One region of the Dietzia sp. oral taxon 368 genome, then DNA from elsewhere that is predicted to be linked to it. Evidence: riboswitches for the same ligand, from Rfam matches in the RefSeq annotation. Region 1 holds a riboswitch; the other holds the start of a gene.
The links. A riboswitch is a leader RNA that binds a small molecule or an ion and turns the genes downstream of it on or off. The one in region 1 is predicted to bind cobalamin.
Positions count from the first base shown of each region.

Region 1 (14,138 bases):
CAGCCCGCTACCGGTTCCCGATCCTCGCCTCGGCGTCAGGACTGATCACCGGGCAGGGCGCCGTCCACATCGCGATGTCCGGCGGGCACTCGCACCACGGGTCCGGCTCGCACCCGCCGGGCCACCACGGCACCGACCCCGCGGCGCTCCGGGCCGCGATGGACACCGCCGCCCACGATGCGCTGGCCTCCGCAACAGCGTTGATGACGCCCGTCATGCTCGCCGCGCACATCGCCGCGATCGGCTCTGCACTACTGGTCATCGCTGCTCTCGCCGGCGCTCTGGCCTGGGTGTCCGCCCGGTCGATGCCGCCGATATCGACAGCGCACCTCGTCGCCGTCGTCGCCGTCGTCCCGGTCCCGCGCGGCGCCGACGCGCCGCTCAAGCGCTACCTGGTCTCCCGCGGTGGGACCAGAGCGCCGCCCGCTGCCGCATAGTCGCAGGTCCCGCACCCGCCGACGCGCGCCACGCCGCGCTCGGGCGGTGCGGTGACATGTCCGGGAGCGGCGCGCGGTGGATCCACCGTCCCCGCCTCCCGTGTCTCACCCGCAGCGGCCGTCAGATCGTCCCGCTGCGCCCACTCGGGCACCGATTCCTTCCCGCCCCGCTCGGCCAGCCAGCGCCGCGCGCAGCCGGGTCTCCGGGTGCCCGCACTCACCGACCTCGCGGCCGCGCACGCCGCTCTCCGCAGACCAGCTCCGTGCTGCCCGGCGGGTAGTACCGACCCGCTCGCGGACCGCCTGATCCCGAAGGGATTCGCCTCTCATGACCGCCACCCATCCGGCCGAGCGCCACACCCGCGACCCCGGTGCTGCCGAACCGGCCCCGCCCGCGCGGCCCCTCTCCGCGCAGCTGGGCGCGATCCTCACCCGCGTCCACTTCTATGCGGGCCTGTTCGTCGCACCGTTCCTCGTCATCGCCGCTCTGTCCGGGGCCCTGTACGCGCTGTCCCCGACACTGGAGCGGCTCGTCTACGCCGAACAACTGACCGCGCCACCCGCGTCCACCGCACTCAGTCTGGAGCAGCAGATCGACGCCGCGCAGGCGCAGTTCCCGGAGCTCGCCGTGGTCCAGATCTGGCCTTCCGACGAGCCCGGCACCACCACCCGGATCCTGTTCGCCGACCCCGCGCTGGACGACGGTCTCAACCGCGCGGTGTTCGTGGACCCCGCCACCGGTGACGTGCGCGGCGACCTGAGCAGCCATTCGGGACTGGGCGAGCTCCCGCTGCGGAGCTGGATCTCCAGCCTGCACCGGGATCTCCACCTCGGCCCGCCCGGCGAGCTCTACTCGGAACTCGCCGCATCCTGGCTGCTGGTCCTGGGGCTCAGCGGAATTGTGCTGTGGTGGCGGAAGGTCCGGTCGACCCGTCACGGGAGGGCCGCAACCACCCGAACACTGCTGCGGGGCTTCCCGGCCCGTCCCGGCTCCCGCCAGAAGGCCATGAGCCTGCACGCCGCGCTCGGCACCTGGTTCGCGATCGCGATCCTCGGCATCGCGGTGACCGGCCTGACCTGGTCGGCGTTCGCCGGAGCCAACGTGGACACGGTCGTGGAGAAGATGAACTGGCGCTCGGATCCGCTGCAGACCTCCCTGGTCGCCGGCGCCGCGACGGACGGGGACGAGCACGCCGGGCACCTGGGGCACGGTTCGGCGGTTTCCGCCTTCGAGGTGCCGGTCGATCAGGTGCCGGTGGTCCTGGCCGCGGCGCACCAGGCCGGTCTCGAGGGCCCGGTGCAGATGGTCCCGCCGGCTGATCCGCACACGGCGTGGTCGGTGAGCGAGCGGTGGGTGCCGTGGACGTTCAGCTCCGATGCTGTGGCTGTGGACGGAGCCACCGGGCAGGTCGTCGACCGTCTCGACTTCCGCGACCTCTCGCTGTACTCGAAGCTGTCCTCGTGGGGCATCTACCTGCACATGGGCATGCTGTTCGGCCTACCGTTGCAGATCGCCCTCGCCGCAACCGCCCTGACGATCGTCGCGCTGACCGTCCTGGGGTATCGGATGTGGTGGACGCGTCGCCCGACGCGCGGGGGCCTGCCCGCCGGTCTGGGCGGGGTCACCGGCCATCGCTGGCCGGCGTATCTCATCGCCGGGGTTCTTGCCGTGGCCGTGGGGCTGTTCCTGCCGTTGCTCGGCGCGTCTCTCGCGCTGTTCGTCGTCGCTGACCTGCTGATATCGCTGCGGCGGTCCGTCGCCGCGAAGCGGCACGCCGAGATCGGGTCCACCACGTAGCGCTCGCCCCTGCCTGCCGGCGCGGAAGCAACGGCAGGCCGGGGCGGAAGCAACGGCAGGCCGGGGCGGCCCTCTCTCCCGGGCCGGGATGCCCTACCCCCGGGTGAGATTGCCCCTCAGAGCCAGTCGTTGCCCCCGAGCTGCAGCTCAGTGACGTCAAGCTGCGGCGTCAGGCCCGTCTCGGGGGCGAGCCCGTGCTTCTCCAAGACGGCGCGGATCGTCTCGGCGGCGTCGATGTTGAGGGGGCTGGAGACCCACATGCCGTAGGGCAGGTTGACGAAGCGGTTCTCGCGGACCGCCTTGAGGTCTCGGCTGGCGGGGTGCGCCTTGAGTGCGGCGATCTTGTCGTCGACGGTCTGCTCGCCGTAGTCGACGAACGCGATCATGTCCGGGTCCTCGGCGGCCAGGCGCTCCCAGCTGACACTTGTCCAGGTGTCGGCCACGTCCTCGGTCGCGCTGCGTGCGCCCGCCGCGTCGATGATCCCCTGAGGCCCGCCGAAGGAGCCGGACGACAGGATGGTGTCGCTGGTGCTGTCGACCAGGAAGATGGTGGGCCTGCCCTCGGGCGCGGGCAGAGCCCGGAGCGCTTCGAGCCGTTCAGCCACGTCGTCGGCGGCCGCGGCACCGGTCTCCGCGTTCCCGGTGATGATCCCGATGTTGCGCAGGTCGGTATCCAGAGCCTCCCACGGATCCATGGTGCCGCGCTGCACCTCGCCCTCGGCCTGGCGGCACGCCTCCGAGAGCTGGTAAACGCCGATGCCGTGCCCGGCGAGGATGTCCGGCGTCAGGCCCCGGGAGTCGGAGAATCCGTAGTTCCAGCCGGCGAACATGACGTCCGGCTCCGCGGCCACGACGTTCTCCAGGGTCGGGCCCTTGCCCGTCACCTCATTGAGCTGGTCGTACTGGTCACCGTACGCCAGACGCAGCAGGTCCTCGTCCTCCGAGGCGGCGGCCACGGCCGTGAGCTGATCGATAGCTCCCGCGGACAGGGCGATGGAGATGATCCCCGAGTCGTAGGCGAACAATTCGTCGACAGTCTCGGGGTAGGTCACCTCCTCGCCGCAGTTGACCACGGTGACCTCTCCCCCGGTGCCGCCGTCGGCGGAGTTCGTGGCATCGGAACCGCATGCGGAGGCCAGGGCCAGGGTGATCGCCAGGGCGGGGCCTGCCGTGATGACTGAACGCTTCATTGCTGGTCTCTACTTTCTGTGGTGACCGCGTCCCCGATGAGCAAGTGGGGTCGGCCGGTTCGTGGGTGGGCGACGATGTCGCCGTTGACGCCGAAGACCCCGTCCAGGAGGTCGGCGGTGAATATCTCGACGGGTGGCCCGTAGGCGACGATCCGCCCGTCATCGACCACGGCGACCGCATCGAAGTGACGGAGCACCAGGTCGAGGTCGTGGATCGCGGCCACCACCGTGGAGTGCAGGCTGTCCAGCGCGTCCATGAGCCGGAGTCGCCAGGCGGCGTCGAGGTGGTTGGTGGGTTCGTCGAGCATGAGCAGCGGGGTCTGCTGGGCGAGGGTTCGGGCCAGGACGACCCGGTGGCGCTCGCCTCCGGAGAGCCGGGTGCAGGACTGGTCGCCGCGGCCGGCCAGGCCGACGGTGTGGAGTGCCCGGTCGACGATCTCCTTCTCGCCCTCCTCGCCGAGTGCCCACGGGGTGCGGTGTGGGGTCCTGCCGAGCGCCACCGCTTCGGCGAGGGTGAGTTCCGCCGAGGGGGCTTCTTCCTGCCCCTGGACCGCGATGAGCAGCGCGCGCTGCCGGGACCGCATCCGGTGCACATCGAGACCGTCCACGGTCACCGATCCCTGCACCGGGGCATCCAGGCCGGCCAGGACCCGCAGCAGGGTCGACTTGCCCGCGCCGTTCGGCCCGACCAGGGCGAGGCGGGAGCCGGCGGGGACGTTGAGGTCGACCCCGGAGACGATGACTCTCTTCCCTCTGGCGCAGGACACGTTCTGCGCGACCAGGTGCGCGCTGGCGGCCTGCGTCATGACGCGTTCCCGAAGGTGTAGGCGCGGCGGCCCATGAGCAGCAGGAATACGGGGGCGCCGATGATCCCGGTGACGATGCCCAGCGGCATCTCCTGCGGGGCGGCGACGACCCGGGAGATCACGTCCACCCAGACCAGGAAGAGCGCACCTGCCGCGGCGGCCACGGGGAGCATGGCGCGGTGGGTCGCCCCCACGACGAGCCGGGCGGCGTGGGGGATGATGAGCCCCACGAACCCGACGCCGCCAGCCACGGCGACGAGCACCCCCACCAGTAGTCCCTGGGACACGAAGAGCCCGATCCGCAGGGCCCGCACGGGCACGCCGAGCGAGGCGGCGGTGTCCGATCCGGTTGCATAGGCGTCCAGCCAGGAGTGCACTGCGAGCCCGACGGCCAGCGCGAGCGCCACGACCACCGCGGCGAGCGGGATCTTGGCCCAGGTCGCTCCGGCCACGCTGCCGAGCATCCAGTGCATGACAGTCTCCGCCGAGCGCGAATCGGTGGCGATGAAGACCAGGAACGAGGAGATGGCGGTGAACGCCGAGGAGAGCACCACGCCGGCCAGGATGAGCCGCAGCGCGGTGAGCCCGCCGGTGGCGGTGGCCACCGCGTAGACCAGCAGGGTGGCACCAAGCGCGCCGACGAGTGCGCCGCCGGAGAGGGCCCAGATGCCGAGCCCGCCCAGGAAGCCCATGGTGATCACCGCGGTGGCTCCCACTGCGGCGCCCGCCGAGACGCCGAGGAGATACGGGTCGGCGAGCGGGTTGCGCACGAGGGTCTGCATCGCTGCGCCGGCGAGCGCGAGACCGGCCCCCACCAGCGCCCCGAGCACAGCTCGGGGGAGCCGTAGGTCGAGGATGATGATGAAGTGCGCGCGCTGGGCCTCGCCTCCGGTCATCGCCGCCCACACCGTCCGCCACACATCACCGACCGGGATGTGCTCGGCGCCGAAGGCCACCGAGGTCACGACGCTGATCGCCGTGAGGATCGTGAGCACGATCGCCAACGGGACGGGCGGGATCCTGCGGGCGGAGCGGACCGAGGCCGCGGGTGGTCCGGCGCGTCGGGCGGCCCCCGCCCTCACCACTCTCACCGGGTGCTGCTCCCCGCTCGGGCCCGGGCGGGTGTGTGGCGGAGGCGCTGTCGCACGCGCCGCTCTCCCTCGCTGAGCCGTGGGCATGACGCGCATTCGGTCTTGTCCGACCCCAGCCGGATGAGGCAGCAGGTGTGTCGGTCGTGAACCAGTGCGGGCGGGTTGTCCAGCCGCACCAGCGTCACCAGTGGCCGCTCGCTCAGGGACTTGGCGACGACGCGGGCGCCGTTCTCGACCGCGGCCCGTCGGGAGGTGGGAACGGTCCGGAAGCCGACCCCGAAGGCGCCGGCGCACGACGCCGCCACGCCCCCGAGGGCGGCGCGACGGGTCACGGTCCCGGCGGCCACGCATGCCTCCACCAGCGGAGTCACGTGGTGACGGAGCACGTCGACCAGCGCGGTGGGGTCCGGGCCGCATCCCACCACCGGCGTACCGGGGATCGACACCTCGACGGTGGCACCGGCTGCGTCGAGGTGGGCCCACCAGCGCTCGTGCGCCGGGTCGAGGAGGGTGCCGTCTGCACACCAGGCCGCCACCATGAGGCCAAGGGCCCGGCCCGTGTAGTGCTGGAGTGAGCACAACAGTCCGGGCGCCAGGTGGGAAGTGCCCAGGTGCGTGGAGTAGCGCTGCCCGATCTCGCGCCACGAAGCCGGGTCACGAAGCTCGACGGCGCTCCGCCACGCCGGGTCGTCGTGATCGGGTCTGGATCGGTGGGGCACGGGGTATGCCGCGAGTGCCCGTTCGGCTTCAGCACTGATGCCTGTGCCTACGGGCTCATACGTGGGGTACACGTGTGGCCTTATCTCTTCAAAACCTGTGCGCGAGGTTCGCTCGGATGTCGCGGAACCGACAGGTATTCGGACTCGGGATCGACCCTCCCCGGCGCCTTCCCGGAAATCGCTTCCAGTGGCCTCGTGCCGGTTCGGTACCCCACACCGCTGCGCGCCAGTCCCGGATTCTCACCGGGTTCCCTGGCATCCGTCGGTCTCTGTCGAGATCGGCCGGATGCGGTCAGTTCCGCGCTCAGGGTAGCAGTGTGATCGCCGCGAGCCCGGGGGGCACCGTGCCAGGGGCGCCGCCGGTGCCACACTGTCTGCCGTGAGCACCCCCGATCCGATCCGCCGCACGCGCGGCGACCTGTGCCCCGGCGTCCTGCGTCCGTGGCCGGCCGCCGATGGCGCCCTTGTGCGCCTGCGCGTCCCGGGCGGCCGCGTGTCCCCTGCGTCCCTCGCCGTGCTGGGCGAGGTGGCGAGACGATACGGCGACGACGACGGCAACGTGCACCTCACCACCCGAGCGAACCTGCAGCTTCGCGCGCTGCCCCAGGACTCTGACGGGCAGTTGCCTGCAGAGGTGGTGGCGGCGATCGCGGGGACCGAACTCCTGCCTTCGCCGGGGCATGAGCTAGTGCGGAACATCCTCGTGTCGCCGCTGACGGGGCTCGACCCCGACCAGGCTGCGGGCCGCGCCGACCTCCGGCCGGTGACCGACGCCCTGGATGCCGGACTGCTGGCCGACCCCGCGCTCGGTACGCTGCCGGGCCGGTTCCTGTTCGTGCTGGACGACGGCCGCGGTGACCTGGTGGACCGCTCGTGTGACCTGGGGCTGGTGGTCGTGGGACCCGAGCTGGCGCAGCTGCGGATCGGCGAGGGCTGGGGCGAGGTGGTGCCGCTGTCCGAGGCCGCCGCCCGGTTGGTTGCGCTGGCCTGGGCGTTCGCCGATGCCCGCGGCACCGGACCCGAGGCGCCGTGGCATGTCCGCGAGCTGCTCGCGCAGGCCAGCCCCCCTGCCCCGCCTGCCGCGCTCGCTCCGACCGCCGCCCCCGACCCGCGCCTGCCCGAGCCCACCGGCCCGCTACCCTTCGGCCCGGTCCCCGGCTCGGCGGGCCGGATCGAGCACGTCGCGGCGCCCGGGGGCGTCCTCACGCCCGCCCTGCTCGAGCGTCTCACGGCGCCGGGGGTCACCGAGCTCGTCGTCACCCCGTGGCGTGGGGTTGTGGCCGTGCACGCGTAGGCTGCCTGCTGTCCCACGGCGAGGAACCCGGTGTGAATCCGGGGCGGTTCCGCCACTGTGAGGCGCGCCCAGCGGGTGTGCCCAGCCAGATACTCGCCGGGGATCAGCGCGCTCCGCCCGGGCGCCGCTGCGCTTTCTCACGCCGGGGCGAGAACCCCGAGGAGGACCTGTCGTGTCTGGAGCTGTCCGGCCGCCGCGTCGCTACGAGTATGTCGATAGCGGCCCCGCCATCTACGTCGACTCCTTTGCCACCATCCGCCGCGAATCCGACCTGTCGCGTGTCCCGGTGGACGCCGAGCGTCTCGCGGTGCGGATGATCCACGGCACGGGTCAGACCGATCTCACCGACGACCTGCAGGTTCACCCTCGGCTCGTCTCCGCCGCCCGGGCCGCTCTCAACGCCGGGGCGCCGATCCTCTGCGACGCCCGCATGGTCGCCTCGGGCGTCACCCGCGCCCGGCTGCCCCGCGACAACGACGTGGTGTGCACTCTGTCCGAGCCGGGCGTCCGCGAGCTGGCCGCCCAGATGGGCACCACCCGCTCCGCGGCGGCGCTCTCGCTGTGGGGTGACCGCCTCGACGGCGCGGTGGTGGCGATCGGCAATGCCCCGACCGCCCTGTTCCACCTGCTGGAGATGCTGCTCGACGGCGCTCCCCGCCCCGCGGCGATCGTCGGCTGCCCGGTGGGCTTCATCGGCGCCGCCGAGTCCAAGGCCGCGCTCGCCTCGTTCGCCGGCGACCATGGCATCGACATCCCGTTCGTCACCGTCCACGGCCGCCGCGGCGGGTCGGCGATGACGGCCTCCGCGCTCAACGCCCTGGCCCAGGAGCAGGAGTGAGCGGCCGCCTGTACGGCGTGGGCGTGGGCCCCGGTGATCCCGAATTGCTCACCCTCAAAGCCGCCCGGCTCATCGGTACCGCCGACGTGGTGGCATTCCATGCCGGTCGCGGTAAGGAATCCAACGCCCGCCGCATCGCCGCCGATCTCATCCCCGCGACCGCGATCGAGGAGCGACTCGAATACCCGGTCACGACGGGCACCACCGACCACCCCGGCGGCTACGCGGGCGCGATCGCCGACTTTTACGAGCGCAGCGCAGAGCGGCTTGCCTCTCATCTGGCCGCCGGCCGCGACGTCGTTCTGCTGTCCGAGGGTGACCCGCTGTTCTACGGCTCCTTCATGTACATGCACGACCGGCTCTCGCCCCATTTCGAGACCGAGATCGTCCCCGGGGTGCCGGCCTTCGCCGCCGCGACGGCCACCGCCGCCACTCCCCTGGTCCGGCAGACCGACGTGCTGACTGTTCTGCCCGGCACACTGCCCGAGCCCGAGCTCGCCCGCCGCCTGGCCGACACCGACGGTGCGATCATCATGAAGCTCGGTCGCAACTTCCCTGCCGTCCGACGCGCTCTCGAGGCCGCGGGCCGTCTCGATGGAGCGGTGTACGTCGAGCGGGCCTCGATGAGCGCCGAGCAGTTCCACGCCGTGGCCGACGTCGACCCTGCTTCGGTTCCCTACTTCTCTCTCATCGTGGTCCCCGGCGACTCGCGGCACGAGGACCCGACAGGACGTCGCGGTGCTCCCTTGTCCGATGTTTCTGCGGCTGCCGTCGCTCCCGCTACGCCGCCCTCCCTGACCGTTGCCGGTCGCCCCGTCGTCCACGTACTCGGCCTCGGACCCGGCCCGGACTGCTGGCTCACTCCCGAGGTCACCGACGTGCTGTCACAGGTCGATCACGTCGTCGGCTACGCCCCGTACGTCAACCGCGTGCCGCAGCGGGCCGGCCTGACCCGGCACGCCTCCGGCAACACTGTGGAGGTGGACCGGGCGCGTTTCGCCCTCGACCTGGCGCTGGCCGGTGAGCGGGTCGCGGTCGTCTCCGGCGGCGATGCGGGTGTGTTCGGCATGGCCTCGGCCGTGTTCGAGGCCGCTGAGGATCCCGCCTACGCCGAGGTCGACATCCGGGTGGCGCCTGGCGTCTCCGCCGTCCAGGCGGTTGCCGCCCGTGCCGGCGCCCCGATCGGCGCCGACTTCGCCGTGGTGAGCCTGTCTGACCGGCTCAAGCCGTGGTCGGTGGTCGAGCGCCGCCTGGAGGCGATCGCCGCCGCCGACCTGGTGCTCGCCATCTACAACCCGGCTTCTCGCTCACGCACCCACCAGGTGGCCGACGCCCGCGAGGTGCTGCTGCGCCACCGCGATCCCGCCACCCCGGTCGTGGTGGGCCGCGACGTCGGCCGGGCCGAGGAGTCGCTCACGGTCACCACGCTCGGGGAGCTCGACTGCGCGTCAATCGACATGAAGTGCCTTCTCATCGTGGGGGCGTCCGGTACCCGGGTCACCGCCTCGGGTCGGGCGTGGAGCCCGAGGTTCGTTCAGGCGTGATTTAGCCACACGATAACGACGACAGGTGCGAAAACCGCCTCCTGCCTGGCAGCATATCAACGCCAATTACCAGACGTTACGTCATCTGCGCTGATCACCGTGCTCCCCTCTGGGGAGCGCCTCACGACGGGCCGCCTAACCTCGCCTTTTCGCCTCCCGCTCCGGGCTCGACGCGTACAGCCACGACTCCGCCTCCCCCGGCCGCACCAAAGCGCGCCCGACGAGAATCACCGCAGCCTGCCGCAGGCCAGCCGCCTCCACCGCATCCGCGACATCAGCCAGGGTCCCTCGCAGTTCCACCCGATGCGGGCGACTCGCGTTGGCCACTACCGCCACCGGGCAGTCCGCGCCGTGGGTCGGGATCAGCCGCTCGGCCAGCTCGCGAATGCGGGTAATCGCGAGATGCAGCACCAGAGTGGCACCGGTGGCGGCGAAGTTCTCCAGCGCCTCGGCAGAGGGCATCGCCGTGGACCGGGCTTGCGTCCGGGTGAGCACCACCGACTGCACCACCTCGGGAACCGTCAGTTCCACACCCAGCTCAGCGGCCGCAGCTGCATAAGCGGGCACACCCGGGACCACGGCCCACGGCACCCCGGCCGCGTCCAACCGGCGGGTCTGCTCGGCCAGCGCTGAGTAGATCGACGGATCGCCTGAGCACAACCGAACCACCTCGAGCCCGTCTGCGTGAGCAGCGACGATCTCGCCGATGATCCCGTCCAGATCCAGATTCTGCGTATCGACCAGTCGGGCCTCGGGACGGCAGTGCTCCAGAACGCCCTCGTCGAGGTACGTCCCCGCGTACAAGCACACGTCCGCAGACCGGAGCAGAGTAACCGCGCGCAGTGTGAGCAGGTCCGCCGCGCCCGGCCCGGCACCCACGAAGTGAACGGTCACGAGGTTCCCTCCATCGCATCGCCACGCGGCTTCACGGCCGCCCACTGCACCACGGCCCGCGCCGGCGCCCAGCCGGTGAACGAGCCGATCTGATCACTGCGTTCCACGAAAAACCGCGTCAGCTCGCCACCGAACTCGGCGCGGGCGTCGATCATCACGCGTTCAGTCTCCAGCGTCACCGCATGAGCTACCAGTCGTCCGCCGGGCGCGAGCGCGTCCCAACACCGTCTGAGCAGGCCAGGGGCGGTACCGCCCCCGCCGATGAACACCGCATCCGGTCGGGGCAAGCCCTCCAGCGCGCCCGGGGCGCGGCCCTCCACGATCTCCAGCGAGGGCACCCCCAGCGCCGCGGCGTTGCGCCCGATCCGGGCCGCACGCTCGGGATCGGCCTCCACGGCGATCGCCCGGCACGCGGGGTGCATCCGCATCCACTCGATGCCCACCGACCCGGCGCCGGCCCCCACGTCCCAGAGCAGCTCTCCGGCCGAGGGCGCGAGCCGGGACAGCGCCGAGGCCCGCAGGTCACGCCGGGTGAGTTGGCCGTCGTTCTCAAAGGCGTCATCGGGCAGCCCGGGCGCCAGGCCGAGGGGCCGGGCGGAGGCATCGGCCACGCACTCGATTGCCAGGACGTGAAGCTGCGGCGCTTCGCGGCCCGGTTCCCAGTCTCGCGCCGTGCACCGCACACACGACTCCGCGGGGCTGCCGAGTTCCGCGAGGACGATCATCTCGCTCCCCCCGAACCCGGTGTCGCGGAGCACCGCGGCGACAGCCGACGGGGTGTGCCGGTCGGCGGACAGCACCAGCAGGCGCCGGCCCGGGGCGAGCTCGCGAGACAGCGTCCGGTGGTCACGCAGCACCGCCACCGACTCGGCCGGCCAACGCATCCGGGCCCGCGCCAACGCCACCGAGGACACCGCCGGCAGCACCTCCACCGCCTCGGCGCCGAGCAGCTCGACGAACGTCGTTCCCGCTCCGGCGACAAGCGGATCACCCGAGGCCAGGGCCACAATTCGCCGGTCCGCGAACCGGGCTAGCGCCTCTGCCACACCCTCGCGGAAGGGCCTCGTCCACGGCACCTGCTCAGCGGAGACCTCAGCTGGGAGCATCGTCAGATGGCGATCGCCGCCGAGCACCACCTCGGCACCGAGGACGGCGCTACGGCGGGCCGCGTCGAGACCCGCCCAGCCGTCACCGCCGATCCCCACCACCGTCACCCGCGCTGTCATGACGCGGAACCCTACAGCCTCCGCCGAGCTGCCTCAGCGCCCAGTCAGACGACCGAGCCTCCCCGCGGCTGCCGATCCCGCCCGGTCGAGGTCGTCACGGCTCCGTCGACCAGACGGAGCTGGGAATCGCACCGCGCCGCCATCGATGGGTCATGAGTGACCAGCATCAGTGCCACCCCGAGATCCCGGGCGGTACCCAGGAGGAGATCCATCACGACCCCACCGGATTCGGAATCGAGCGCGCTGGTGGGCTCGTCGGCGAGCACCATCACCGGCTGGTTCATGAGGGCGCGCGCCACCGCCACCCGCTGCCGCTGCCCCCCGGACAGCGCCCCGACCGCCCGCTCTCCAGCGTCACCCAGGCCGACCACACCGAGGAGTTCGTCCGCTCGTCCGCGCACGTCGCGGCGCCGCGCCCGTGACGGTCGTGATCCGAGCCAGGCCATGGCCTCGAGTTGTTCGCGTGCCGTGAGCGACTCGATGAGGTTGGACTGCTGGAACACGATCCCGATGTCCTTCCTGCGCAACGCCGCACCCTCCGCAGGGCTCACCGTGGCCAGGTCCACCATGCCGTCCCTGGTCTGCAGCCACACCTGCCCGGAGTCGGGCGTGGTCAGGGTCGCCGCCACCGCCAACAGGCTGGACTTTCCCGAGCCTGAAGGTCCCGTCACGGCGAGGCTGCGCCCACGATCGATCGAGAGTGAGACGTGGTCGACGGCGGTGACCCTGCCCTCGCCGTCGGGGAAGGTCAGGAGGACGTCCTTCATCCTCAGCGCGGTGGTCGACGGTGCCTCGAGCAGAGCGGTGTCGGACATGAGATTCCTTCCGGAGGTTGAGGGTTGCCGCGAGTGGACGGAGGGCGGCGTCATCAGCGAAGGACCGCTGCGATCGGGGCTGCTCATCGGGCGGCCCCGAGCGCGGAGTTGGGGTCGGCGTTCAGGACCGGCCCCAGCGAGGCGGCGGCGCCGGCCAGACCGAGCACCGCGAGCAGAGATGCCGGCAGAAGCGTGGTCCCGGTCGAGACGACAACCGGCACGGTGCCTGCCGCCGCCAGCCCGAGAAGCGCGACGATCCCCACTCCGCCCCCGATGCCCACGGCCAGTACGATCGCCGCCTGTCCTATCGAATCGCGGACGACCATCGCCGTGGACGCACCGAGCGCCTTGAGCACGGCGACATCACGGCGGCGCTGCATCCCCCAGACGGTGAAGAACGCACCCACGACCAGCGCCGTCACAGCCAGCAGCATGTAGGTCATGGTCCTCAGCGAGGTGTTCTCCGCCCGGTGCGAGGGCAACGCACCCACGAGTCCCGCGGAGTCGACCAGGCCGAGGCCCTGATCCAGTACGGCGAAATCAGCGAGTGCTTCCGACGACACCGCGATGGTGGTGGCCGCCCCGCCGCGGGGGGCGAGTTCTCTCCACGTGTCGAGGTCGGTCACCACCACAGGTGTGTGCGAGTGCCAGAGATCGCCGGCGTTTCCGGCGACCGCCAGGGTGTCGCCACCGATTCCGATCTCATCCACGCCGCCGCTCACCTCGTCGTCGACCCCGGTGGACACCAGGACCTCCCCCCTTGACGGCGGGGCCACTGAGCCCACCGGTGCCGCCAGACCCACGGCGACGGCGGACACGCCTGTTTCCGTGCCGTCGTCCACGGTGAGCCGGGCGAGTCCTACCGGCACGGCGGAGGGGTCCAGCGCCGAGATCTCCTCCACCTGCCTGTCGGTGAGGGCCGCTCGATCGAGGTCGACGACGCCTTTGTCGTCAGTGGGCAGGACAAAGCTCGAGCCGCCCGATCCGAGCGCCCGGAGAGCGGACACGCTCTGGTTCGCCAGACCGGCGGTCAGACCGAGCAGGCCCGCCACCAGAACCGACAGCAGCAGCACGACCCCGGTGATGAGGGCGAAACGCCACCTCGCGGTACGGAGGTCACGAAGTGCGAAGAACATGGTTTTCCCTTTCCGACGGCATACCTCAAGGCTCGACTCACAGGCCCCACACCGGATCGACCGCGAGGTTGGTTCTCCGGCACCGAAAGGCGGGTCCCGCCTCCACCTTTCGATGGATGCCGGACCCGGTTCGCGGCGACTAGCGTCGAGCGGGTGACCCCTGCACCAGCCAGCGCCGCGGAGCTCCCGCCCGAGTCCGCGGGCGTGCGTGTGGTGTTCACGCAGCTCCAGATCGCGCTGCACACGCTGGTGGCGGCGCTGCTCGTGCTCACCCTGATCGGCGCGCACAGCAGCACCCCCGGCGTCCTCAACGTCCCTGCAGTGGTGACCGCCGCGGGATTCGCCGCGGT
Region 1 covers NZ_CP027238.1:1,169,507-1,183,644, forward strand. Annotated here, with positions in the region: gene C3V38_RS05595 (hypothetical protein) at 1-437, shown strand, start outside; gene C3V38_RS05600 (PepSY domain-containing protein) at 766-2,235, shown strand; gene C3V38_RS05605 (ABC transporter substrate-binding protein) at 2,352-3,425, opposite strand; gene C3V38_RS05610 (ABC transporter ATP-binding protein) at 3,422-4,231, opposite strand; gene C3V38_RS05615 (FecCD family ABC transporter permease) at 4,228-5,322, opposite strand; gene C3V38_RS05620 (hypothetical protein) at 5,319-6,041, opposite strand; cobalamin riboswitch at 6,153-6,339, opposite strand; gene C3V38_RS05625 (nitrite reductase) at 6,421-7,335, shown strand; cobalamin riboswitch at 7,317-7,451, shown strand; gene C3V38_RS05630 (precorrin-8X methylmutase) at 7,508-8,173, shown strand; gene C3V38_RS05635 (precorrin-2 C(20)-methyltransferase) at 8,170-9,717, shown strand; gene C3V38_RS05640 (cobalt-precorrin-4/precorrin-4 C(11)-methyltransferase) at 9,853-10,611, opposite strand; gene cbiE (precorrin-6y C5,15-methyltransferase (decarboxylating) subunit CbiE) at 10,608-11,837, opposite strand; gene C3V38_RS05650 (ABC transporter ATP-binding protein) at 11,882-12,652, opposite strand; gene C3V38_RS05655 (FtsX-like permease family protein) at 12,736-13,788, opposite strand; gene C3V38_RS05660 (sensor histidine kinase) at 13,942-14,138, shown strand, end outside.

Region 2 (16,607 bases), 1.7 Mb from region 1:
GGTCCCGCTACGTCCCCGGCGGCTCCGTGGTCAACTGGCCGTGGCAGCGCCACGTCATCTCCCGCGGCGGCAACATCTACTCCCGCGTCATGCTGGGAGTCGGCATCAAGGACATCACCGCCGGCTACCGCGCCTACCGCGCCGACGCGCTGGCCGAACTCGACCTGGACGCCATCGAGTCCAAGGGCTACTGCTTCCAGATCGACATGAGCTGGCGGCTGCTAAGCAACGGGCGGCGTGTGGTGGAGGTCCCCATCACCTTCACCGAGCGCACCGTGGGGCATTCCAAGATGAGCGAGTCGATCTTCCGCGAGGCCGCGGTCAACGTCGCCCGCTGGGGCTGGGAGAAGCGCCGCGCCCAGCTGCGTGCCCTGCTCCGGCGCTGAGATCCGAACGCCCGGGGGGCCTGACGCGCCCGTCAACGGCGGACGCCCCGGCCCCCTCGGAAGGGGACCGGGGCGTCATGCCACCGGGTGGATCAGCGAGCGCCAGCGCGGCGCCGCTTCTTGAGCAGGTCCATCCGCTCCTTGAGAAGCTCCTCGAGCTCCTCCAGGGAACGCCGCTCGAGCAGCATGTCCCAGTGGGTGCGCGGCGGCTTGCCCTTCTTCACCTCGACCGCGGGGCCGTCGATGAGCTGGCCCTCCTGGCCGTTCTTACACATCCACGTGCCGGGGATCTCGGCGTCATCGGCGAACGGCACCTCGTAGACCTCGCCGTTCGGCGTCTGGTACCGGGCCATGCGGCGGGGCGCGAGGTCGTGGTCCCGGTCGGTCTCGTAGCTCACCGCTCCGAGGCGGCTGCCCCTGAGGACTCGATCTGCCATGCGAACTCCTTCTGCCGTGTTCGTCTGCGTCAAAGCACTGCGGTCACATCACCGCGCTGCGGTCAATTCTGCGGATCGACACGACGCTGCGTGGTTCCTGCTCGTATCAACGCCAGAGGAACCCCCAAATGTTCCCACGCCCCGACGCCGCGGGCCACCCCGGGGGCGACCTGGGTACCCTTTGATCCGTGGATTCCGACGTCCGGGCAGAGCCCCCCGCCCCCCGGCGGGGCGAGGCGTCCTGCGCGTGGTGCGGTCGGCCCGTCGACGAGGGCGGCACCGGACGGCGGCGGCGGTATTGCCGTCGCTCGTGCCGACAGCGCGCCTACGAGCAGCGCCGGTCGCTACGGATGCAGGACCTGCCCGAGGGGACGGTCGTGCTGTCCGAGGCCGAGTCCACCGACCTCATGGACCGGATGTTCCAGCTGCGCTGCGCGTGCGAGGACCTGCGGACCGCGATCGCCGAGGGCGAGGACCCGGGGGAACTGGCGCGCATGTCGGAGGACCTCGTGGCCGCAGCGCGCCGGGCCGAGCGGCTGCGGTGAACCGAACAGCTGCGGTGCACGCTGTCGGCGAGGTCCTGCGGACGTGGTGGGAGCGGTGGCGGCCCTCCGTCACGGGACTCATCGTCGCCGCGCTCGCGGCGTGGGTCTCGCTCATGCCGTCGCTGCTGCCGCGGGCATGGCACTACCAGGGCATCGTCACGGGCGTGTCGATGCTGGTCGGCTACGGCGTCGGCGTGGCGCTCCGGACCCTGTGGCGGCGCGTCGTCGCGCCCCGCATCAACCTGCACCCCGACCTCACCGCGCTGGGGGACCGCCTGCTGGCGTTCGCGCGGCTGTCCGCACCGTACGTATTGGTCGTCTACCTCATCACGGCCACCGCCACGGCGATCCGCTGGCAGGACCAGGTTTCCGACCTCGTCGAGTCGCCGCGCCCACCGTGGGCGGACTACATGCGCATCCCGTGGGTCGCGCTGGGTCTCTTCGTCGCGCTGCTGATCGCCGCCCGGGGCCTCCGGGCGGCGTACCGGGCCTTCGTTCGCGCGGTGCGCCGCCGGTTCGGGATCGGGGAGTACACCGCCCGGCTGGCAGGGGTCGTGGTGGCCGCCGCGCTGCTGCTGGGCATGGTCCAGGGCGTGCTGCCGCGCCTCTTCTTCGACGCCGCCAACCAGATTTTCAGCGCCCAGAACAACGAGGACCTGCCCGACGCCCGCCCGCCGCGCGAACCCGAGAAGTCAGGGGGCCCGGGTTCACTCGTGGACTTCGAGGACCTGGGCCTGCAGGGCCGGCGATTCGTCAGCGGCGGCGTCGACCGGGAGACGCCGAGCGACCTGCTCGGCGAGGAGGCGAAGGAGCCGATCCGGGCCTACGCGGGCCTGGAGTCCGCCCCCACCAACGATGAGCGCTCCGACCTCGTGGTGGCCGAGCTCGACCGAACGCGGGCCTGGGAGCGGGAGTCCGTCGTGATCGTGCCGACCACCGGCACCGGGTGGATCAACCCGCACGCCGCCCAGGCGATCGAGCTGCTCTCCGGCGGCGACGTCGCGACGGTGGGCACGCAGTACTCGTTCCTGCCCAGCTGGATCTCGTTCCTCGCCGACCGCGAGAAGGCGGAGGCCGTCGGGCGCTCGCTCGTCGAGTCGGTGGTGGAGTGGCGCGACTCGCTGCCCCCCGACCTGCCGCGGCCGGCACTCTACGTCTATGGCGAGAGTCTCGGCACCCAGGCCGGGGAGGCGGCGTTCTCGGGGATCCGGGACATCCGCGCCACCGTGGACGGCGTGCTGTGGATGGGCCCGCCCAACTCCAACCACATCTGGCACTCGCTGGTCGAGCGCCGCGACCCGGGCACCCCGGTCACCGAGCCGGTGTACGCCGACGGCCTGCTGGTGCGCTTCTCCGAGGACCCGGCCGAGTTCCGCGGCGACGACAGTCCGTGGATCCCACCGCACGTGCTGTACGTCCAGCACGCGACCGACCCGGTGGTGTGGTGGACGCCGGATCTGCTGTTCGACCGTCCCGCATGGCTGGCCGAACCCCCGGGGAAGGGCCGCCATCCGGGCATGTTCTACATGCCGGTGCTCACGTTCTTCCAGGTCACAGCCGACCTCGGCAACGCGGTCGGCGGATCGCAGGGCTACGGCCACCTCTACGACCACCAGATCCTCGACGGGTGGGCGGCCGCGACGGGCCGCGAAGAGTGGGACGACGACGAGTTCCAGCGGTTCGCCGAGCTGCACGCCGTCGCCATGCTGAACCAGGAACGCGGCTGACGCCTTTCCCGTCCCGGGTCCGTGTTCTAGCGTTGCCTCGGAGAGAACCGGCCGAGGAGACCCGCGAATGAGCACCCACACCGCAGACACGCACGACATCATCCGCGTCCTCGGCGCGAGGGAGAACAACCTCCGCTCGGTCGACGTGGAGTTGCCCAAGCGGCGGTTGACCGTCTTCACCGGCGTCTCCGGGTCGGGCAAGAGTTCGCTGGTCTTCGCGACGATCGCCGCGGAGTCGCAGCGGATGATCAACGAGACGTACAGCGCGTTCGTCCAGGGGTTCATGCCGACGCTGGCCCGGCCGGACGTCGACGTGCTGGAGGGACTGACCACCGCGATCGTCGTGGACCAGGAGCGGATGGGCTCCGACCCGCGGTCGACGGTGGGGACCGCGACCGACACCGGGGCGATGCTGCGGATCCTGTTCAGCCGGCTCGCCCGGCCCGCCATCGGCGGGCCCAAGGCGTACTCGTTCAACGTGGCGTCGGCCTCCGGCGTGGGCACGCTGAAGAAGGCCGACGGCACCCGGCAGAAGGCCGAGTTCACCATCACCGGCGGCATGTGCGTGCGGTGCGAGGGCCGCGGATCGGTCTCCGACTTCGACATCGACGCGCTCGTGGACCGCTCGAAGTCACTCAACGAGGGGGCCATCACGGTCCCCGGCTACTCGATGGACGGGTGGTACGGGCGCATCTACTCCGGGTCCGGGTTCTTCGACATGGACAAGCCGGTGGGGGAGTACTCCGAGCGCGAGATGGACGACCTCCTGCGCAAGGAACCGGTGAAGATCAAGGCCGACGGCATCAACGTCACGTTCGAGGGACTGATCCCGAAGATCCAGAAGTCGATGCTGTCCAAGGACGTCGAGGCCATGCAGCCGCACATCCGGGCGTTCGTAGAGCGGGCCGTGGTCTTCACGACGTGTCCGGAGTGCGACGGCACGCGACTCAACGAGGGCGCCCGGGCCTCGCGGATCGGCGAGCACAACATCGCCGACGTCTCGGCCATGCAGATCACCGACCTCGCCGAGTGGCTGCGCGGACTCGACGAGCCGTCCGTGGCCCCGCTGCTGGGGTCGTTGCAGCACACACTCGACTCGTTCGTAAAGATCGGGCTCGGGTACCTCTCGCTCGACCGGCCGGCGGGCACGCTCTCGGGTGGCGAATCCCAGCGGGTCAAGATGATCCGCCACCTCGGGTCCGCGCTGACGGACGTGACCTACGTGTTCGACGAGCCGTCGATCGGCCTGCACCCGCACGACATCGACCGGATGAACGGGCTGCTGCTGCGCCTGCGGGACAAGGGCAGCACCGTCCTCGTGGTCGAGCACAAACCCGAGACCATCGCGATCGCCGATCACGTCGTGGACCTCGGCCCCGGCGCCGGATCCGAGGGCGGCGAGATCTGCTTCGAGGGCACGGCGGACGGACTGCGGGCCAGCGGCACCGTCACCGGCCGCCACCTGGACGATCGCGCCTCTCTCAAGGACTCGGTCCGCGAGCCCACCGGGTGGATCGAGGTACGCGGGGCGAGCGCGCACAACGTGCGTGACGTGGACGTGGACATCCCTCTCGGGGTGCTGTGCGTGGTGACGGGTGTGGCGGGCTCGGGCAAGAGCTCGCTCATCCACGGCTCGGTGTCCCCGCGGGAGGGAGTCGTGGCGATCGACCAGTCGGCGATCCGGGGGTCGCGCCGCAGCAACCCCGCGACCTACACCGGCCTGCTCGAGCCCATCCGCAAGGCGTTCGCCAAGGCGAACGGCGTCAAGCCAGCGCTGTTCAGCCCGAACTCGGAGGGCGCGTGCCCCACGTGCAAGGGCGCGGGAGTCATCTACACCGACCTCGGCATGATGGCGGGTGTCGCCACGACGTGTGACGACTGTGAGGGCCGCCGGTTCCAGGCCGAGGTGCTCGAGTACCGGCTGGGGGAGCGCAACATCGGCGAGGTGCTGGCGATGTCCGTGGCCGAGGCGGAGGACTTCTTCTCGGCGGGCGAGGCGCGCATCCCCGCGGCCCACAAGATCCTGGTACGCCTGCGCGACGTCGGGCTGGGATACGTGCGGCTCGGCCAGCCGCTCACCACGCTGTCCGGGGGCGAGCGCCAACGCCTCAAGCTCGCCGCCCAGATGGCGGACAAGGCCGACGTCTACGTGCTCGACGAGCCGACGACCGGCCTGCACCTCGCGGACGTGCAGAACCTACTGGGCATGCTCGACCGGCTCGTCGACGCGGGCAAGTCGGTCATCGTGATCGAGCACCACCAGGCGGTGATGGCCCACGCGGACTGGATCATCGATCTGGGCCCCGGCGCGGGCCACGACGGCGGCCGCGTCGTGTTCGAGGGCACCCCGGCCGACCTCGTCGCCGACGCGTCGACGCTGACCGGGGAGTACCTGGCCCGCTACGTCGGCGGGTGACGCCCGCCGCGGGGCCGGGCGCCGCCCACCGCGTCGCCCGGGGGTAGAAAGACGTCATGTCCGACTCCCGCGCTGTCCCTGATTCCTCGTCCGCCGCCGCCAGCACGTTCGTCCGCGTCTCCGGCCTCGTCGTGGACGAGGTGAGCGCCACGTCACTGCGCGGACACGCGGACCTGGGCGCAGACCACCTCACCGACTGGGGGACCGTGCACGGTGGCGTGTACGCGAGCATCGTCGAGTCCGCGGGCGGCGCGGGTGCCGGGTTCGCCGTCGCCGACCGCGGTCAGGTCGCGGTCGGCGTCCACAACGGGACCGACTTCCTGCGCGCCTCGGCCGGCGGGCGGGTTGAGGTGACCGCCGCAGCCCTGTTCCAGGGCCGTAGTCAGCAGCTGTGGGACGTGGTCATCACCCAGTCCGAGACCGGGAAGGTGCTGGCCCGCGGTCAGCTGCGGCTCCAGAACGTCGACCGCCCGGGCGACACCGGGGTCGCCGCCGCCACCGACCCGGCCGCGGGCTGAGCCACGCCGGCAGAGGGGGAGCGGCGGGCCGGCACCCGGAGGGCAGCTCCAGGTCGGCGAGGTCCGTCCACTCCTCGGCCGTGCCCGTGACGGCGTCGCTGTCGCGTGCGCCCAGCATGAGATACCCGGCGTAGGTGACCGCTTCCGCGGTCCGCGACTCGGGGGAATCACCGTGCCCGTCCGCGATCAGCGGAGAGGTGCTGCTGTTGAGGTCCCGCAGCGCTGACGCCAGCGTCGGTTGGTCCGGGGCCTGCTCGTCGCCGCGCGAGTACTCGGCGATCTCGCGGAGTGCGCGCCGGGTGTCGTCGCGGACGAACTCCCGCTCGGCCCGGTCGGCCGCGGCGGCGGTCGGCAGCTCCACATCTGCGGACCCGGGTCCCCCTCGAGCCATCGGCCGGCGTCGGGATTGCGGGGATCGCAGGCGGGGTCGTCGCCGGGCACGATGTGCCGGCTCGCCCGCGCCGCGCGGGCGTCGTACTCGCGGTGGGCGGCGGCGAGCTCAGTGCTGATCGACTCGGAGGGAGTCCAGATCCCCTTGACGACGGTCTCTTCGGCGTCGGCGAGCGCGTGGGGCGCGGCGTGGTGCTGCGGTCGGCTGTCAGGCCCCGGTTCGGTGGCCGCGTAGGCCGCTACCGCGTCCCGCGCGCGGCGCACCGCTCGACGTTCCGGTCGGCGGGGATCGGGGAGGAGATCCGCCATGGCCACCAGCCACGCCACGGCGGCTCCGACAGCGGTCATGGCCGGGACGAGGACGGGTTCGGTGCCGTGCTCGCCGACCGAGGTAGGAGCCGGCGGTGAAGGCGCCCAGGGCGGTGGCGACGACCAGGCCCAGTCCGATGCCGGCGACGGTCGCGGCGCGACGACGCAGCGGCGCGGCCGGGGCGTAGAGGACGGCGAAGGTCCCGGTGACGGTGAGTAGCCCCAGGTCGAAGCGCCCCAGCAGCATCGGGATCGCCAGGCACAGCAGGACCGTGAGCCCCGCCTTGGTCGCATTGGGCAGCCGCGGGGGACTCGGGGCCAAGGTGACGAGTGGTCGCAGTAGTTCTCCGGTTCGCGTACTCGCCATGTGCTCCTCAGGCTGTCCTTCCGAATCGCTTGTGCAGTGCCTGTCTGCTCACTCCCAGGACCGTGCCGATCTCCGCCCAGCTCAACCCGTGCACTCGGGCGAACCGCACGGCGGCGGCCTCTTCGCGGGCGATCTGAGCTTTTGCCCGCGCGATGGCGGCCAATCTGTCGAGGGGGGAGTCCTCCGCGCTGAAGTCGAACGTCGTCTCCACTGTCACCACCTCATCCGTCAACCTACGTTGACACCGCCGTCGATGTCAACCTCGGTTGACGCCGAGGGGTGCGTCTCGGAGCGGGCCCGGATATACTTCCGGGCATGTATCCCGGTGCCATCACCATGAAGCCCTGGTCCCGCCGCTGACGGCGGCGGAGACCACCTTTAACACCCTCTTCGCACGCCGTCCACGGACACACGCCGGGCGGCCATCTCGTGCTTCCCGGCTCCACGACGAGCCGAAGAGGGCACCGTGCACTACAACCAGTACCAGCATCAGCACCGGCATCACCGATTCCCCGCCGGACACCGCGCACACATCCGCCTGACCGGCGTGGCGGTGACCCTCGGGGACCGTACCGTGCTGGCCGGGGTCGACCTCACCGTCTCCGCGACATCGCGGCTCGCGGTGGTGGGTGAGAACGGTCGGGGCAAGACGACGCTCCTGCGCGTCCTGGCCGGACGCCACCTCCCGGACTCCGGCAGCGTCTCGAGGGTCGGGCGCATAGGGACCGTCGACCAACACCTGGACGCCCCGGAGGCGCGCACGGTCGGCGACCTCGTCGCCGAGGAGATCGCCGACAGCCTCGCCGCCCTGCGCGCGTTGGACGCCGCCGCCGACGCCATGGGAGCCGGGGAGCCCGGCGCCGAGGACGAGTACGCGGCCGCACTCGAGCTGGCCACCGCACTGGACGCGTGGGACGCCGACCGCCGCGTCGACGTCGCGCTCGCCGGGCTCGGCGCGTGCGACGACCGCGCGCGCCCGCTGGCGTCGTTGTCCGTGGGGCAGCGCTACCGGGTCCGCCTGGCCTGCGTCCTGGGCGCGCACCACGACCTGCTGCTGCTCGACGAGCCGACCAACCACCTCGACGCGTCCGGGCTGGAGTTCCTCACCGCCCGGCTGCGGGCGCACCCCGGCGGGGTCGCCGTCGTCTCGCACGATCGGGCGCTCCTGCGCGAGGTGGCGACGCATTTCTGCGACCTGGACCCGAGCCCGGACGGCAGGCCTCTGGTGTTCGGCGGCGGCTACGACGGTTGGCTCGAGGGGCGCCGTCGTGTGCGCTCCGCGTGGGAGCAGGCCCACGCCGAGCAGCTCGACGAGCACCACAGACTCGCCCGCGCCGCGGACGAGGCTCGGGACCGGCTCCGCGACGGGTGGCGCCCCGCGAAGGGACACGGCAAGCATGAGCGGTCGACGCGCGCGGGCGGCACCGTCCGGGCGTTCGTCCGCCGCCGCGAGGAGCTCGAGCGCCACCGCGTATCCGTGCCGCCGCCTCCGCCGCGGTTCCGGTGGCCGGCGTGGGACGTCCCGGCCGGGCAGCGAGTGCTGACCTGCCGTGAGGTCGTCGTGTCGGGGCGGCTGCGCACGCCGGTCTCGTTCTCGCTCGACACCGGCGACCGACTGCTGGTCACGGGCCCTAACGGGGCGGGCAAGTCGACGCTGCTCGCACTGCTCGCGGGAGACCTCCCTCTGAGCCGGGGTAGGATCGATCGTCGTCCTGCCGCACGGGTCGCGTTCCTGTCCCAGGAGGTGCCGGAGTGGGATCCGAGGCGGACCGCGACACAGATCTACGCCGAGCACGTCTCTCGGCTGGGCCGTGGCGACGCGCCGGGGCTGACGTCGACCGGGCTGCTGGACCCGCGCGCCGCCGCCACCGCGGTGAGCCGGATGTCGCAGGGCCAACAGCGTCGCCTCCACCTCGCACTGTGTCTGGCCGCCCGGCCCGCGCTGCTGATCCTGGACGAGCCGACCAACCACTTGTCGTCAGCCCTGGTGGACGGGCTCACCGAGGCGCTGGTCACCGCATCCTGCGCGGTGGTCGTCGCCACCCACGACCGGCAACTCCTGCGAGACCTGTCGACGTGGCCGACCCTCGCCCTGGCGCGGTCGGAGGTAGATGCTGCGCATGTCCGGTAGCGCGAACCCCGGAAGCGTCGACATCAAGAGGCTGCGACGCCACCTGTACTCCGGCCGCGTCGGGCGCGTCGACACGGTGGAGGTCCCGCCCATGTGGTTCCTCCGGGTCGACGGCCACGGCGACCCCAACACCGCGCCGGCCTACCGCGCGGCCGTCGAGGCGCTGTACATCATGTCGTACGCGATCCGGGCGATCGCGAAGTCGGAGCTCGGGCGGGTCCACACCGTGGGCCCGCTCGAGGGGCTCTGGTACGCCGACGATCCGCGGGTGTTCACCGCGCGGGATAAGGCCGCGTGGAACTGGACGATGATGATCTGGCAGCCCGAGTGGATCACGCCGGAGGTCGTCGCCGCCGGGGACAGGGTGACGACGACGAGGGGTTCGGACGCCGGCGAGCGTGTGCGGTTCGCGGAAGGGACCGCGGTTCAGACGCTGCACGTGGGGCCCTATGACGAGGAGGGGCCGGTCATCGCCCGGATGCACGCGGAGGCCATCGCGGGCCGGGGCGCCGTGCTGTCCGGCCACCATCACGAGATCTATCTCTCGGATCCGCGCAGGGGCGAGCCCGCGAGGCTGAGGACGATCCTCCGCCAGCCCGTCGCGTCCGGCTGAGCCGGTGCCGCCGCGCCGGGTCCGCTACGCGTCGGCCTCGAGCGAGTCGACGAGGCGTTGAGCGAGGGTGCGCAGTTGCAGCAGGTCCTCATCCGACATGTCCAGCCTTCCGAGCAGGGAACACTGGATGGCCTCCGCCTCTGCGCGCAGCTTCTCGCCGGACTCGGTGAGGTGGACGTGAACACTCCGGCCGTCGTCGGCGGACCGCGAGCGGGCGACGAGTCCGGCGTTCTCCAGGCGCGCCAGAAGAGGGGAGAGGGTCCCCGAGTCGAGGAGGAGGCGGTCGCCCAGTTGGCGGACGGTGAGGCCGTCCTCCTCCCACAGGGCGAGCAGGGCGAGGTACTGCGGGTAGGTGAGGCCGACCGACGCGAGGGCGTGCCGGTAGGCGGAGGTCGACGCGCGCGAGGCCGCGTAGAGCGCGAAGCAGACCTGATGGTCGAGGCGGAGATCGGCGGGCATGGGTCCGAGTATCCCCGACAAATCGGTTGCGCTCAATTAGGTTGTGCGCAACACTTCTCCCATGGACGAACTCACCCAGTCACACCGGGCCGCACCCGCGCAGTCGTCACCCGCCCGGGGGCGGCGGATCGGGGAGGCGGTCCGCCACGTCAGTCGCTGGGCCCTCGGCGCCGCCCTGCTCGGCGCGGGCACCGGACACCTCACGGCCATGCGCCAGGAGTTCCAGGCGCAGGTCCCGACGTGGGTTCCACTCGACCCGGATTTCGTGGTCGCCGCGTCCGGGGTCGTCGAACTCGGGCTGGGTGCCGCGCTCATCTTCACGCCGGTTCGTTTCCGCCCCGTGGTGGGCGGGGCGACCGCCGCATTCTTCGTCGCGATCTTCCCGGGCAACATCTCGCAGTACGTGACCGGCACCGCGGCCTTCGGGCTCGACACCGACCGCGACCGCTTCATCCGACTGTTCTTCCAGCCGGTCCTCGTCGCCTGGGCCCTGTGGTCGACCGGTGCGTGGCGCGCATGGCGGGCCCGGTCCCGCCGCTGACGGGGCCCGCCGCTGACCGTATCCGTCGTCCGCCCGTCTCCGGTGGCCCCCATGCGTAGACTCGGCGTCCATGCACTTCGACGAGTACCGGAGTCATGACGCCCTGGGTCTCGCCGCCCTCGTCCGCGGCGGTGAGGTGACGCCGGGGGAGCTGCTCGACGCCGCGACGCAGCGGGCCGACCTCGTGGCGCCGCAGCTCAACGCCATCGTCCGACGGATGGACGGCCCGGCGCGGGCCCGGGCCGCCGAGGAGCTGGCGGGACCGTTCGCCGGTGTACCGTTCCTGCTCAAGGATCTCGGCCAGGACTACCGGGGGGTCCCCACCAGCGGCGGGTCGCGGACCCTGGCAGAGGTGCCGGCGGCCGAGCACGCGACCGTCGTGCAGCGGTGGCTGGACGCGGGCCTGGTCGTCTTCGGCAAGACCAACACCCCGGAGTTCGGCGCGAAGGCCGTCACCGAACCGGCGCTGTTCGGGCCGGCCCGGAACCCGTGGGATACGCGCCGCAGTCCCGGCGGGTCTTCGGGAGGGTCGGCGGCCGCCGTCGCGGCGGGTGTCGTACCCGTCGCGGGCGCGAGCGACGGCGGCGGGTCCATCAGGATCCCGGCAGCCTGCTGCGGACTGGTCGGCCTCAAGCCCGGCCGCGGTATCGTCCCGACGGGTCCGGTACGCGGGGAGGCGATGCACGGCGCGGCGACCAACGGCGTCGTCTCGCGAACCGTCCGCGACACCGCCGCAATGCTGGACGTTCTCGCCGGCGGCGAGCCGGGCGGCCCGTACCTCCCGGCGATGCCGTCAGAGACGTTCCTGTCCCAGGTCGGTGCCGAGCCGGGCCGCCTGCGGATCGGGCTGTGCACGACGTCATCGATCAACGCTTCGCCCCACCCGGAGGCGCTCGCGTCGGTCGAGTCCGCGGGCCGTGCGCTCGAGGGGCTCGGTCATCACGTCGAGTTTCTCGAGTCGCAGCCCGTCGACGACCTCGCACTGGCCCGCGACTTCCTCACGAGCTGGTTCGCGTACCTCGCGTGGACGGTGGAGAGCACCCGGCAGCGGACGGGATGCCGCGACCGGGACTTCGAGACGGACACCCGGATCGTCGCCGCGCTGGGCAGGTCGCAGAGCAGCGTGGACTACCTCACCGCAGTGATGCGTCGCGACGACTACGTGCGCGAGTTGACCGCCTTCTTCTCGGGCTACGACCTGCTCATGACGCCCGGCCTCGCGGATCTACCACCGCTCATCGGCGCCCTCGACACCCCGCCGTGGGCCGTCCGGGGAGCGGAGGCGCTGCTGACGACCCGGACCGCGCCGCTACTGCGTCATTCCCGGTTCGCGGAGTCGATCATCGACGACAACCTGAGCTGGGTCCCGTACACGCAACTGGCCAACCTCACCGGGCGGCCGGCGATGTCGCTTCCACTGCACTGGACGCCGGAGGGCCTGCCGATGGGGGTCCAGTTCGTCGCGCCCCTCGGCGGGGAGAGCCGGCTCCTGCGGCTCGCCGGACAGCTCGAGCAGGCCCTGCCATGGGCCGATCGCCAGCCGACGATAGACGGCGCCGACACCGCCGCGTCGACGAGGTGATGCCCCGAACCGGGGCGGGCGCGACCGGCGGGCCCTCGTGGGGCAGCCGAGACTCGTCCCGACCGCGACCTCGGACCTCCCCGCCTTTCGTCACCCGTGACGTTTCGACTGCATCGTCGAGCACGCACACGGCCGGCACACCGGGACCGAGGATGGCGACGCCGTCCCGGACCGGGCACGGTGCCCAAGTCGCAGCCGGGCGGGCGACGCGAGACACTGTCGGCGCACCAGCCGGGTGGCACAACGGCACGGGGCGCGAGCGCGCCGTGGCGCGGTCCGGAGCCGACGGGTCGGCGGCGTGGGAAGGTCCGGACATACCAGCAGTGTCTCCGACAACAGGTCCGAGGCGGACGAGGGCGGGCACAGTCACGTCGACGCCGCCGGTCGAGAACGGCGGGACAACGCGAGCCCCGAGGATCACGACCTGCGGCCACGTCACGTCGCGCGCCGTCGGCCCCTTCTGGTCCGACCGCCGGATCCACCAAGTGCCGATAATCTACATTATGTAAAGTTTCACTTGTCGGATACGTTAATTCATACTTGACGACCCCTCGGCGCAGGCGGACACTCGGGCCCATGCATACCCCTCGCCTGGTCGAACTCATCGACGCCCACAAGCGTGCCTATGGCGTCAGTGAGTCCGAGCTGGCCCGCCGAATCGGGATCACCCGCCAGAATCTGCACCTGTGGCGCACCCACGGACTGCGCGGCCTGCCGGCCCGGACCACGCTCGACGGCATGGCTGCCGAACTGCGTCTCCCGTATGTCCGGGTGCTCGAGGCAGCCCTACGCGATGCCGGCTACCTCGACGACACCGACCACGTTGCCACTACCGAGTCGCCCCTCTTCTAGGGCATGTCGCTTCACCGGCCTGCGGCCTCAGGGGTGAGGAAATGCTCAGGTATGCTCCCCGTTAGTCGGTTCGGTGCCGCCTGTCCCTGCGCTACTTCTGCGCTCGGAGCCGGGCGATATCGACGCAAGAGGGAATCCGGTGGGAGTCCGGAACTGTCCCGCAACGGTAAGAGAATCCAATGGCGTGGTCACAACATCCCCGCCACCAGTTCTCGAGTCCGACACCTGCCGGCGCAGGGGCGCACCCCGCGCTCCTGCACTCACGGCCGAGGAGCCCTCACACATGAATATCAAGACCCGTCGACCACGGCTGTCCCGTGACAGAGTGGTCACTCTTTTGGCAATGCTCGGCTTGGTGGTCACGACCGCTTGTTCGGCACCTGAGCAGCCCTCCGAAGAGACGCCGGCTCAGTCCATCACGGTTGTCGACGACGCCGGACGGACCGTGGAGTTCGACGGCCCGATCGAGTCGGCTGTGGTGGCTAACCGCTACAACAGCGAGCTGATCCGGGCGATGGGCGACATCGACAAGGTGATCGCCGTCGACGCCAACACCGCCCAGGATCGCGTCTATTGGGGTCAGTTCGATCCGGATAACGTCATCGGCAAGGGCCAGAGCGAACTGAACGTCGAGAAGATCATCGAGCTCGATCCCGAGGTGCTGATCCTGCCGCGCAACGGCAAGGTCGACGAGTACGCGGCCGCGCTGGAACCGGTCGGCATCAAGGTCCTCACCGTCACCGGGTGGGACAACGGCGATTTCGCCTCGCAGCTTGAGATCCTCGGTAGCGCCTTTGACAATGAGGCCGGAGCCGAGAAGGTCACTGAGTTCTTCGAGTCGACCAAGGTCGACATCGCCGACCGCGTGGGCGGAGTCGAACCGAAGAAGACCGTGTACTGGGAGTACGGCGATCCCTATACCACCGCCATTCCCGAGACGTCCAACGACGGGTGGCACCAGATGATCGTGGCCGCGGGTGGGGTCAACATGTTCGGCGACCCCACCCTGGAGGGCGACACGGTCGATCCCGAGCAGATCCTGGCCACTGCCCCGGATCTGATCCTCAAGACGACTTCGGGTGGGGCGCTGAAGAACACCGGCGTCTACACGCCCCCGGCCGACGGTGAGTTCGCCTCGATCGGGCAGGAGATGATCGCGCGTCCCGGGTGGCCGGAGCTCACCGCCGTGCAGGAGGGCAACGTCCACATGATCACCGGATTTGCGGGCGGCGGACTCGGCAAGATTGTCGGAGCGGCCTACCTGGCAAAGTGGCTCTACCCGGAGCAGATGGCGGGCTTCGACCCGGACGACGTCTTCTCCCGGTGGCTGGAGCTCCAGGGTATGGAGCTGCCAGAGGGTCACGTCTACACCGTCCCGGCCACCCGGTGATCTGACAATCCGTGGCGAGTCAAACTACTCGTGATGACCGCCGGACGATCCTGGGAACCCGCCGCACACGGCGACTGATCCTGGTGGCCGCGGCGGCGATCATGCTGGCGCTGGCCTGGGCGGGCGTGGTCAACGGCGTGACCGACATCAGCTCGGTCAGGTTGCTGGCCACGCTCGTACCCGAAGGTGACCGGTGGGCCACCCCGTTGACGTGGAACGAGTGGGTCGCGGTGGTGCAGCTCCGCCTGCCGCGGATCGCCATGGCCGTCGTGGCCGGGATCGGGCTCGCGGTGGCCGGCGCGGGCATGCAGATCATCACCGGCAACCCCATGGCCAGCCCCTTCACCACCGGGATCTCCAACGCCGCGGCCTTCGGCGCCTCCGTCGCGATTCTCACGGGTCTGTCAATCGTCGGGTCCCGCACCCTGGGCACGATGGTCGCCGCGTTCATCGGCGCGGTCCTGTGCTCGCTGCTCGTCTTCTCAATCGCCTCGGTCACGCGGATGGGTCCCACCGCGATCATCCTGGCCGGGATCGCCCTGAGCTATCTGTTCTCGGCCCTGGCGGCGGGACTGCAGTACGTCGCGGACGAGCAGCAGTTGTCGTCGATCATCCACTGGACATTCGGGGACCTCGGCCGGGCGACCTGGTCACAGATCGCGATCGCCGCCGTCGTCGTCGTCCTCGCCTGTCTGCACGCCCGCGCCAACACAGGCAACTACCAACGGTTCGCCGCGGGCGACGATGTGGCGCGGGCCCTGGGCGTCTCCGTCACGCGGCTGCGCCTGGAGACCGGGTTGTCGATCACCTTGGTCGCGGCCACCGTGATCAGCGTGACCGGGGTCATCGGGTTCATCGGCCTCGTGGCTCCACACATCGCGTCCATGCTCGTCGGGGCCGATGAACGCTACCGCCTACCGCTGACCGCGATCACCGGGGCGAGCATTATCCTGGCGGCGGACCTGGTGGGCAGACTGGCCCTGAGCCCGATCATCATCCCGGTGGGGATCGTGGTGTCGCTCATCGGGGTGCCGGTGTTCCTGTGGTTGATCCTGCGCGAGGGCAGGTGGTCGCGGTGACCGATGCGAAGTCCGCGACTGGTCTGAAGGTGCGTGGTCTGTCGGCCGCACACCGCCGCCGCGGCGAGGCCGTGATCGCCGGAATCGACGTGGACGTGGCCCCCGGTGAGATGGTGGGCATCCTCGGTCCGAATGGCTGCGGCAAGTCCACCCTGCTCAAGTCCGTGTGCGGCGTGCTCACCCCCCGCTCGGGCACGATCGTGGCCGACGGAACCGACATGGTGAAGGTTCGCCCGCGCCGACGCGCGCAAATCCTGGGTTACGTCCCCCAGCACGACGATGGGGTGGGCCGAGCCCTCACCGTGGCCGAGTCGATGAGTCTCGCACTGGATCGGCGGCGCCTCAGCGAGGAAGCCACGCTCGACATCGTCCTGGGCATCGCCGAGCGACTCGGCCTCGGGGGGATGGCATCACGCCGCGCCTTCGAGCTCAGTGGCGGCCAGCAACAGCGAGTGCTGATCGGCCGGACCCTGGCCGCGCAGACCCCGTACCTCCTACTCGACGAGCCGGTCAGCGCGCTAGACCTGCGTTACCAGCTGGAGATCATGGAGATAGTGCGCGACCTGGTCCACACCGACGGCGTGGGGGTGGCGATCGTCCTGCACGACCTTAATCTGGCTGCCGCGTTCTGCGACCGACTGATCGTCCTCGACCAGGGACGCGTGCACTCGCAGGGGCGGCCGGCCGACGTCATCACCACCGAGTTCGTCGAGACCCTGTACGGCCCCGTGGCCGATGTGGTCCACCTCAACGGGGCCAGGTACGTGGTGCCGGCCCGGAGAAGGAACCCCGAGACATGACCGACATCCCCGCACTGTTGACCGCCATCGACGGCCTCGGCCCGCCGTTCCGCGTCATCCGCCTG
Region 2 covers NZ_CP027238.1:2,890,237-2,906,843, reverse strand. Annotated here, with positions in the region: gene C3V38_RS13630 (polyprenol monophosphomannose synthase) at 1-386, shown strand, start outside; gene C3V38_RS13625 (RNA polymerase-binding protein RbpA) at 479-823, opposite strand; gene C3V38_RS13620 (hypothetical protein) at 1,012-1,368, shown strand; gene C3V38_RS13615 (alpha/beta-hydrolase family protein) at 1,365-3,095, shown strand; gene C3V38_RS13610 (excinuclease ABC subunit UvrA) at 3,163-5,511, shown strand; gene C3V38_RS13605 (PaaI family thioesterase) at 5,568-6,029, shown strand; gene C3V38_RS17390 (hypothetical protein) at 6,216-6,767, opposite strand; gene C3V38_RS13590 (sigma factor-like helix-turn-helix DNA-binding protein) at 7,103-7,306, opposite strand; gene C3V38_RS13585 (ABC-F family ATP-binding cassette domain-containing protein) at 7,562-9,226, shown strand; gene C3V38_RS13580 (GyrI-like domain-containing protein) at 9,216-9,839, shown strand; gene C3V38_RS13575 (MarR family winged helix-turn-helix transcriptional regulator) at 9,864-10,298, opposite strand; gene C3V38_RS13570 (hypothetical protein) at 10,360-10,839, shown strand; gene C3V38_RS13565 (amidase) at 10,910-12,421, shown strand; gene C3V38_RS13560 (XRE family transcriptional regulator) at 12,998-13,273, shown strand; cobalamin riboswitch at 13,367-13,521, shown strand; gene C3V38_RS13555 (ABC transporter substrate-binding protein) at 13,617-14,663, shown strand; gene C3V38_RS13550 (iron ABC transporter permease) at 14,675-15,742, shown strand; gene C3V38_RS13545 (ABC transporter ATP-binding protein) at 15,739-16,542, shown strand; gene C3V38_RS13540 (ferric iron reductase) at 16,539-16,607, shown strand, end outside.
Region 2: it holds a riboswitch for cobalamin, as region 1 does, so the genes downstream of both, C3V38_RS13555 (ABC transporter substrate-binding protein) here and C3V38_RS05620 (hypothetical protein) in region 1, are expected to answer to the same signal.